DNA from 3 places in the Aeromonas bestiarum genome. Region 2 is predicted to be linked to each of the others. Evidence: predicted binding sites of a transcription regulator. Region 2 holds the regulator's gene; each other region holds the start of a gene.

Region 1 (3,272 bases), 1.6 Mb from region 2:
CACCAGCTGGGATTCCGCCCCGGCGATGGCGCCCACTTTCAGGGTCTTGTTCTCTTCTTTCTGACCACAACCGGCCAGAACCAGGCCAGCCAGCAGGGCAGCCGCAACGGATTTAATGCCAAATTTCATAAAAACCTCCTGTCAGAAATCGACGATTAACGATGATCACATGTGTTGACCAGGCGCTCACCTGCGCTCTGGATGAGTTGAACCAGTAAAACCAGAATGACGACGGTTGCCAGCATGACGGTGGGATCAAAGCGCTGGTAGCCGTAGCGAATACCCACATCACCCAGACCACCGCCTCCGATGGCACCGGCCATGGCGGAGTAGTTCACCAGCGTGACCAGGGTAATGGTGACGCTGTTGACTATGCCGGGCAGGGCCTCGGGCAGCAGCACCTTGGTAATGATTTGCAGGGGTTTGGCACCCATGGCCTTGGCCGCTTCCAGCAAGCCGTCCGGCACCTCCATCAGGGCTCCTTCCACCAGACGGGCGATGAAGGGCACGGCACCTATGGTCAGCGGCACTATGGCGGCTATGGTGCCTATGCTGGTGCCGACGATCAGCCGGGTCAGCGGAATGATGGCGACCAGCAGAATGATGAAGGGCACTGAGCGGCCAATGTTGACCAGGATGCCGAGCAACTTGTTCAGGGCCGGGTTGGCCAGGATCTGGCCCGCCTTGGTCACGTGCAGTGCCACACCCAGCGGCAGGCCGAGCAGGCAGCCAAACAGGGCGGAGGCAAACACCATCAGCAGGGTATCGCCGAGCGCTGTGACCAGCAGATTAATCATTGCTTCGGACATGACCCATTACCTCCAGCTGAATGCGATTGTGATCAGGGACTGCGTCTGGCAGCCCTTGAGGGCAGTGATGAGCAGATCAGTCATTGCTGCGGACATAACCCATGACCTCCAGCTGAATATGATTGTCTATCAGGAACTGCTGGGTGGCTTCGCACTGGGCCTCATCCCCGAACAGCTCCGCCAGCAGGAAGCCGAACTTGACGCCCCCGGCGTACTCGATATCGGCGCTCAGAATGCTGATGTCGATGTTGAAGCGACGGCTTGCCTCGGAAATCAGGGGCGTATCGACCGTGCTGCCGGTAAAGCCGAGCTTCACCAGCGGATAGCTGTTGGCCACCCGCTCGGCACTCATCCTGTCCTGATACTCCTGCGGCACCTCCAGATGTATGGTGGAGTGGATGAAGTCCCGTGCCAGCTGGGTCTTGGCGTTGCTGAAGAACCAGGCGACCTCGCCCTGCTCGATCAGGCTGCCGTCGCTGATGATGGCGACGTCATCACAGATCCCCTTCACCACGTCCATCTCGTGGGTGATGAGCAAGATGGTGAGCCCCAGTTTGACGTTGATCTCCTTGAGCAGGCTCAGGATCGAACGGGTAGTCTGCGGATCCAGGGCCGAAGTGGCCTCGTCACACAGCAGTACCTTGGGGGCCGGCGCCAGGGCGCGGGCGATGGCGACGCGCTGCTTCTGACCGCCTGACAGCTCGGACGGATAGGCGTGGGCGCGCGCTTCCAGCCCGACCAGGGCCAGCAATTCGTCGACCCGGGCCTGGATCTGGGCCTTGCTCCAGCCTGCCAGCTCCAGCGGGAACGCTATATTGGCGAACACGGTACGGGAGGAGAGCAGGTTGAAGTGCTGGAAAATCATCCCGATCTGGCGGCGGGCCTGGGTCAGCTCCCGCTCCGGCAGGGCGACCAGATCCTGGCCATCGACGATGACCTGGCCCTCTGTCGGGCGCTCCAGCAGGTTGACGCAACGAATGAGGGTACTCTTGCCGGCCCCCGAGGCGCCGATCACCCCGAAAATCTTGCCTTGTGGCACATGCAGGCTCACGTCACGCAGGGCGTGCACGGCATCACTGCCTTTACCGTAGACTTTGTTGAGACCGTTCAACTTAATCATGGATTCTTCCGTGCTAACAGCCTTAAAGCACAGGGCGCTACAGGCGGGTGAATTGGGCAGAGGTTCCACTGGGTTGCTCTGTCATCATGGAGGATGATGCTAAGATGTCTGGATGGCTGTGTCAACGCGTGTTTATACTTCTAGACGTCTAAAAAAGTGCTAAGGATTCCCGTCTGCCGACTAACGCGGACGGTGATCTCGCTCACATCAATATTGTATTTGGCAGTGTAGCTATATCGCCGAATATCACATGGTAAATGTGGTCTTATCTCCTTCTTTATTAGTCGCGAGTCGGGTTTGCCTGGTCATGCTGCTATCGCACCCGGATTGGCACAAATCATTCCACTTTGTTCTGATCGCTGCTTTCTTGGCCTGCGTCTTGATGCAGCGCAACAAGCGCCACGCTTGGACTTGGATTGCAATTGCCTGTTTTTTATACTGAAAGGACATGGTATGCGGGAGGGCAGAGCAATGCGATTTCAACAGATCAAGGACTTGCTGCTGTATCTGGAACTGGTTCATCACCAGCTCGGGCTCTGTTACGGGCGGCTGATGGCCGAGGTGGATGGCGAGCGCAGCCGCATGCTGCTGGCCTATCTGCAAGAGCGGGAGGAAGCGGCCAGGGCCCATCTGCACGACTACCTGGGCCAGCTGGGGGGCGGGATCAGGGAGACTTGGCTTGAGCGAGGGTTCAGCGAGGATCTGCTGCCTGACATCCAGCGGCTGTCACTGCCTGCCACGGCCCAGACTCAGGACATAGTGCAGCAGGTGTGCCGTCAGGAGGAGAAGCTCATCGGCGAGCTGGGCCACCTGGCCCGCGAATGCCCGACGGAAGAGACGGCCGCCCTGCTGAGTGCGCTGTCATTGCTGGAGCAGACCCGCCTGACCCGGCTGGTGCACGGGGTGCATAGACTCGACGATATCTAGCACAGAGGTAATAAGAGAGGCCCGGCATCTGCCGGGCCTCTCTCATCATCTGCCAGGCGTCCGGCTCAGCGAGGGGCCTGTTCCATGCTGAGCTCGGCGGCATGGAGGGCGGCGCCTATGATGCCGGCCTGATTGAGGTTGGCGGCCGCCACCAGGGGGGCCCGGGTCTCAATCTTGTCGATGAACTTGTCGAGCTTGGAGGAGCTGCCGCCCCCCAGAATGAAGAGGTCGGGAGAGAACAGAAACTCGAGGCGAGCTAGGTATTTGTTGAAGCGTTTTCCCCAGCGGCTCCAGGAGAGATCCTCGCGCTTGCGCACCGCATCCGAGCAGTAGTGCTCGGCAACCATGCCTTCCAGCATCAGATGACCCAGCTCGGTGTTGGGCAGCAGCTGGCCATTGACGAACACGGCTGTGCC
Region 2 (3,272 bases):
CAGCCTGTTGAAGTAACAGCGCGCTGCGGCAAAAAATGAGAGAGGCGACCCCGGGGTCGCCTCTCTTTTTTCATGGGGCCAAGGGCATCAGCCCAGCTTGGCGCCGTTCTCCACCACTTGTTCCGGAATGGCCATCACCACGGCGCCATCGGCCCGGTAGAAACCGGTCAGCAGAAACTCCGACTGGATGGGGCCTATCTGTTTGGGGGGAAAGTTCACCACGGCGACGATTTGGCGTCCCACCAGATCCTCCGGGCGATAGAGATCCGTTATCTGGGCGCTGCTCTTGCGCACCCCGAGCTCGGGGCCGAAATCCGCCCACACCTTGTAGGCGGGCCGGCGCGCTTCGGGGAAGGGCTCGACCCGCACCAGGGTGCCCACTCTCAGCTCTACCATCTCGAAATCCTGCCAGCTAATGGTCTGCATCTTGGCTCCTCGTTTCACACACCTTGCATTGGCCTCAGCATGCCTCGAAACGGCGCTGGCTGTCTTCGGTGACTGGCCGCCCTGTTACGGCAGAAGGCCGTTTTGCTGGCGCCAGAGGGAAGGGGTCAGCCCGCTCTCGGTCAGGAAGCGCTCGGCGAAGGCCCCCTGATTCTGGTAGCCGCAGCGACTGGCGATCTCGCCTATGGGCAGTTGGGTGTGGGCAAGCAGGGTGCGTGCCAGCGTCATGCGCCGTGCCCGTATGTAGTGGGAGACGCTCATCCCCAGCTGCTGGCGAAAGGCGTGCTTGAACTGGCTCTGACCGAGGCAGGCGATGGCGGCGAGCCGCTCATTGCCGAGGGGCTCGGCGAGGTGGGCCTCGATATGGCGCTGCACCTTGAGGATACGGGTGGCAAGACGAGGGGGAGCAGAGGAGTGCACTCCTTGCCCTTGTGCCAGCAGGGAGAGCCACACCTGCTCCATGCCCGCCACCTGGCGCCCCTCGGCCACCATGCGGTGCAGGAAGGCGAGGTAGTGGCGCTGGGGCTCGTCCAGTTCGATAAAGGGGTGGGCCGCCAGATCGCCGGGGAGCCAGTCGCTCTCCTGCACCAGAAATGAGAGGGCCGGGTCGGCGGCGTAGTCGTGCCGCTCGCCCGGGGCTATCACGCAGACAAAACCGGGGGCGAGGCGACGCCCCTGGCCCTGCACCTCGATCTCAATGGGACCACCGAGAGGGATCACCAGCTGGGCGAAGTCGTGGCTGTGGCTGCAGATGTCACTCTGGTAGCGGCGCAGGCTGAAGGGGGAGGTTGCGGATAGCAATGACGCGGCACTGGGCCGCGTCATCGAAGGGGGTTTGCTGTTTGGCATAGGTCGCAGGTATTACTCTGCGTCGAAATCTTCGATCTCTTTGCCCAGCGCTTCCATGATGGCGCGCACCTCGGCGGGGACGCTGTCCGGATGATCCTTGCGCAGATCGTCGTCGCAGGGCAGCGGCTGGCCGGTGAACGCGTGCAGGAAGGCTTCACAGAGCAGCTCACTGTTGGTCGCATGACGCAGGTTGTTCACCTGGCGACGGGTGCGCTCGTCGGTCAACACCTTCAACACCTTGAGCGGGATCGAGACGGTAATCTTCTTGACCTGTTCGCTCTTCTTACCGTGTTCCGCGTAGGGGCTGACGTAGTCGCCGTTCCACTCTGTACCCATGATCCACCTGTTCTCGTTTGGCCGTGAGCGCGGATTTTAACCCTTGTGGAAATTAATGGCAATCCAACAGCAAAGCCATTTAGACGTCTGGAAGTGTTGACGGCTTTTTTATGCTGGCGTAAGGTGGTTCACCATAGGCCAGCAATGGCAGGATAGCCGTGGCAGAGGCAGAACGGCCATCGCCCAGCGACAGTTCAAGGAGAGAGTGACATGACCCACAAGGCCACCCAGGCGGTACGCACCGGGATTGAGACAGACACACAGCACGGTGCCGTGGTGCCGCCCATCTACCTCTCCAGCAACTACACCTTTGCCGACTTTGGCGAGCCCCGTCAATACGATTATGCCCGATCCGGCAACCCGACCCGCACCAATCTGGCGGATGCGCTGGCGGCGCTGGAAGGGGGCGCCGGTGCCGTGGTGACCGGCACCGGCATGGGGGCCATCCATCTGGTGACGACGGCCCTGCTCAAGGCGGGGGATCTGCTGATCGCCCCCCATGACTGTTACGGCGGCACCTGGCGCCTGTTCGAGTATCTGGCGGCCAAGGGCCACTACCGGGTGCAGTTCGTCGATCAGGGGGATGAAGCCGCGCTGGCCGAGGCCCTGGCGCAGAAGCCGGCACTGGTGTGGGTGGAGACCCCCTCCAACCCACTGCTGCGGGTGGTGGACATAGCCGCCATCGCCGCCGCCTCCCATGAAGTGGGGGCCCAGGTGGTGGTGGACAACACCTTCCTCTCGCCGCTGCTGCAACAGCCGCTGGCACTCGGTGCCGACCTGGTGGTGCACTCCACCACCAAGTACATCAACGGCCACTCAGACGTGGTGGGCGGCGTGGCCATTGCCAAGGAGCAGCCACTGGCCGAGTCGCTGGTATGGTGGGCCAACTGCCTGGGGCTCACCTCCGGGGCGTTCGACTCCTACCTCACCCTGCGTGGCCTGCGCACCCTGGCTCCCAGATTGCGTGCCCATCAGGAGAACACGGATCGCATCCTCGCCTTCCTGCAGCAACAGCCGCTGGTCAAAAAAATCTATCACCCCAGCCTGCCGACCCATCCGGGCCACGATATTGCGCGCCGTCAACAGTCCGGCTTCGGCGCCATGCTAAGTTTTGAACTCGATTGCAGCGAGGCCGGATTGCGCACCTTCCTCGCGGCCCTCACCCTCTTCTCGGTGGCCGAGTCCCTCGGCGGGGTGGAGAGTCTGGTGGCCCATCCGGCCAGCATGACCCACAGGGCCATGACACCGGCGGCGCAGCAGGCGGCGGGCATCAGCGCCCAGCTGTTGCGGCTGTCGGTCGGCATTGAACACGGTGAAGACCTGGTGGCCGATCTGGCTCAGGCTTTTGAACAGGCGCAGCAGGCAGAGCAGGTAGCGAAGTAATGGAACAGCAGCAACAAGGAGAGATCGCGGTGGCAACAGAAGCAGGATTGAAGCGGCGCCATGTGCACAAGTTTGGTGGCAGCAGTCTGGCGGATCCGGTCTGCTATCGCCGGGTCGCGGCTATCGTCGAGCAGCAGGTTGGCGGAGATGAACTGATCGTGGTCTCTGCCGCCGGCAAGACCACCAACCGGTTGATCCAGCTGGTGGAGCTGGCCGAGGCGGGGGACGAGGCCGCCGGTGAAGCCATCACGGCCCTGCAC
Region 3 (3,272 bases), 110 kb from region 2:
CATGGGGGCTCCTTGGGCTGGGGACCTGAACTGGGACGGCCATGAACCATGGCCGGGACAATCAGGGCTTGGCGTGTTCGAAGTAGTAGCTGATCCGGGTACGTGGATTGAGGTACTCGAACACCGCCGGGGGCAGTCGTTTGGGGTGGATCACCTTGGCGATGGAGAGCTCGGCCTGTTGCAGATCTATGATGGCCGCCTCCTGGCGCGGGATGCGGGGATCGTACACCAGCACAGAGGGATAGAGCAGGCGGGAGGCATTCACCGACATCACCAGCCCCACCTGACCGTTGGAGAGCTGCACCACGCTGCCGGGCGGGTATATGCCCATCAGCCGGATCAGCATGCTGAGGTATTCAGGGTTGAACTGGGCCTTGCGCTGCTTGTAGAGGCCGCTCAGGGCCGAGTAGGGCACCTTGGCCTGCAGGTGGCAGAGGTTGTCGTATTCGTTGATCAGCGACACCATCTGGGTGAGGGGGTCGAGCTGCCCCTTCTTGAGCCCCTCGGGCCCGCTGCCATCCAGGTATTCGTGGTGATGCAGCACGATTCCCTTGGCCCCGGCCGGAAAATCCTTGGCCAGATTGAGCAGATCCAGGCCGTAGCGCGGGTGCTGGGCCATCAGGTTCTGCTCCGGCTTGGTCAGCGGCTCCGTCTTGCGCAGTATCTGGCTCGGGATCTTCAGCTTGCCGATGTCGTGGAACAGGGCGCCCATGCCGACCTGGCGGATCTCGTCGGCCGACATGTTGCACTCCTTGGCCAGCAGCATGCTGAGCACGCTGACGTTGAGGGAGTGGAAGTAGAGGTTGTTGCCATCCTCGCTGTCGGAGACCAGGTGCAGCACCATCTCGTCCACCGACAGCAGCTGCTCGGTCATGGCGTTGATCAGCTCCTGCGCCTCGCCGATGGCGTTGAGGGGGCGGGACTGGATCTTGCTCATCACGCTGCGCACCTGCGCCAGTGACTGCTGGAACTGCTTCTCGCACTGCTGCAAGTCGCGGCGATACTGCTGCAATTGCTCGATGCGGCGCTCTTTTTCCAGCTGCATCTCGGCCTGGCGCTGGGAGGTGTCCGGCGCCTCGGTCGGTTGCGGCTGGATCTGGCTCAGCGGCTTTGGCGGCGCATCGCTCTTGTCGGGGATGATGGTAACGAGCTTTAGGCCGAGCCGGCGGATCAGCTCTATCTCCTCTTCAGTCTTGAGCTTGAAGCTGGAAAACAGGAAGGGGTGTTCGCGCCAACCCAGTGGCAGAGAGACGAAATTGCCGACTTGCAGTCGGTCTACGGAAATCTTGATACCTGTCATTGTCTTGGCTGCGAGAGACACATGAGCCGTATGCTAGTCAAAGGCGGAGGTGAATACAAAAGGTATCTGATGACAGGGTAGACGCTTTATTATAGGCTTCTGGATGTCCAGACATATTTACCGATGCAGTACAGGGAGTAAGCATGCCGATCAAGATCCCGGATCAGTTACCCGCCGCCGAAGTGCTGGGGCAGGAGAACATCTTCGTGATGACGGAATCCAGGGCCGTCACCCAGAACATACGCCCGTTGCGAGTGTTGATCCTCAACCTGATGCCCAAGAAGATTGAAACCGAGATCCAGCTGATGCGGATGCTCTCCAACTCGCCGTTGCAGGTGGACGTGGATCTGCTGCGCATCGACGATCGGGAGTCGAAGAACACGCCCCAGGCACACCTGGAGAACTTCTATCACGACTTCGAACAGGTGCGGGCCAACAACTACGACGGCATGATCATCACGGGGGCGCCGCTCGGGCTGGTGGAGTTCGAGGAGGTGGTCTACTGGCCGCGCATCGTCGAGATCATAGAGTGGTCCCATCAGCACGTGACCTCGACCCTGTTTCTCTGCTGGGCGGTGCAGGCGGCGCTGAAAGCCTTGTATGGCATGGAAAAACAGACCCACGGCGAGAAGCTCTCCGGCATCTATCGCCACCACAGGCTCGATGAGCACGAGCCGCTGCTGCGCGGCTTCGACGATGAATTCGTGGCGCCCCACTCCCGCTATGCGGCGTTTGACGGGGATCTTATCCGCGCCCACACCGACCTGCAGATCTTTGCCGAGTCGGAGGAAGCCGGGGTCTATCTGGCGGCGACCAAGGATTGCCGCCAGGTGTTCGTCACCGGTCACCCTGAATACGATGTGCTGACCCTGGATGGGGAGTATCGGCGGGATCTGGCGGCCGGGCTCGAGCCCGTCATCCCGGTCAACTATTACCCGGCCAACGATCCCGGCCAGACCCCGCGCGCCAGCTGGCGCAGTCACGGCCACCTGCTGTTCTCAAACTGGCTCAACTACTACGTCTATCAGCTCACCAGCTATCGGGTGGAGGACATAGGCAAGGTGTTTACCTACCAGCAGCCCAAGTAAGGATCAGAGTGGCAGGCTCAGTCGGCCTGCTCCCGTCGTGCGGTCAGGGCGTCGAGCCACTGGCGATGCACCGCCAGGGTGAAGGCTTTGGGCCTGTGGGCCCGGATGGCGGCCATGGCCTCCTGCTGTGGCTGGCCGAGGGAGACAAGCAGTGCGGCCGCGACCAGACCGGTGCGGCCGCTGCCCCCCTTGCAGTGGATGACCAGGTGTTTGCCCTCGCGCAGCAGGCCGGTCAGTTGCGGCAGAGCCTGTTGCCAGGCCTGTTCGAAGGCGGCATCGGGGGCCTGATCGTCTTCGATGGGCAGGTGGAACCAGCGCATGCCGCTCGCCTCGACCTGGGGGCCAAGCCGGCTCAGTGCGAGCCGGGCCAGTTCGGCCTCCGTCATCAGGGTCAGCACGCCGTGGGCTCCCGCCAGCCTGAGCTGATCCAGTGCCAGTGGCAGAGCCACCTGCTGGGTGCCGGGGCAGGGGGTCAGCAGCAGCTGGCCATCGACGCGGGGCACTTCCTGGCTCCAGAAGGGGTGAGACGGGTGCATAAAGGTCCTTATGAGGCCATCAAGGGCGAGGCGAGCCGGCATGGCCGGTTTCTGAGTGCGCCAAAGCATAGGGGGCGCGGCCCCGATGTCAATCTGCGTTGTGTTCGGCCCGGTTTACGGGCAGAGTCTAAAAAATTGATCGGTTCAAGGAGTTAAGATGAGAAACCTGGATCAACTGGATTTGGATATCCTGGCCCATCTGTTTCGCGATGCGGGCATGACCAACAAGGATCTGGCTGCCCTGGTCGGCGTGGCGCCGTCCACCTGCCTGGAGCGGGTGCGCAAGCTGCAACAGGACGGGGTGCTCAAGGGCGCCCATTGCGAAGTGGATCACCAGGCGCTCGGTGG

What was found. Region 2 encodes MetJ, which represses methionine synthesis genes. Its sites were predicted from a motif close to AGANNTCTAGANNTCT; they were not measured.
Region 1: the regulator MetJ is predicted to act here: its motif matches at 2,064-2,079, upstream of metN (methionine ABC transporter ATP-binding protein MetN).
Region 3: the regulator MetJ is predicted to act here: its motif matches at 1,402-1,417, upstream of metA (homoserine O-acetyltransferase MetA).

The regions. Positions count from the first base shown of each region.
Region 1 is NZ_CP064746.1:3,720,904-3,724,175, reverse strand. It holds gene metQ (methionine ABC transporter substrate-binding lipoprotein MetQ) at 1-129, opposite strand, end outside; gene IU367_RS17205 (methionine ABC transporter permease) at 156-809, opposite strand; gene metN (methionine ABC transporter ATP-binding protein MetN) at 886-1,929, opposite strand; gene IU367_RS17195 (hypothetical protein) at 2,401-2,856, shown strand; gene ppgK (polyphosphate--glucose phosphotransferase) at 2,922-3,272, opposite strand, start outside.
Region 2 is NZ_CP064746.1:541,055-544,326, forward strand. It holds gene IU367_RS02590 (aromatic amino acid transport family protein) at 1-16, shown strand, start outside; gene IU367_RS02595 (tRNA-binding protein) at 88-426, opposite strand; gene IU367_RS02600 (AraC family transcriptional regulator) at 511-1,269, opposite strand; gene metJ (met regulon transcriptional regulator MetJ) at 1,306-1,629, opposite strand; gene metB (cystathionine gamma-synthase) at 1,840-3,012, shown strand; gene IU367_RS02615 (bifunctional aspartate kinase/homoserine dehydrogenase II) at 3,012-3,272, shown strand, end outside.
Region 3 is NZ_CP064746.1:435,442-438,713, forward strand. It holds gene IU367_RS02090 (competence/damage-inducible protein A) at 1-3, opposite strand, end outside; gene IU367_RS02095 (cyclic di-GMP phosphodiesterase) at 62-1,300, opposite strand; gene metA (homoserine O-acetyltransferase MetA) at 1,444-2,388, shown strand; gene IU367_RS02105 (cyclin-dependent kinase inhibitor 3 family protein) at 2,406-2,924, opposite strand; gene IU367_RS02110 (Lrp/AsnC family transcriptional regulator) at 3,082-3,272, shown strand, end outside.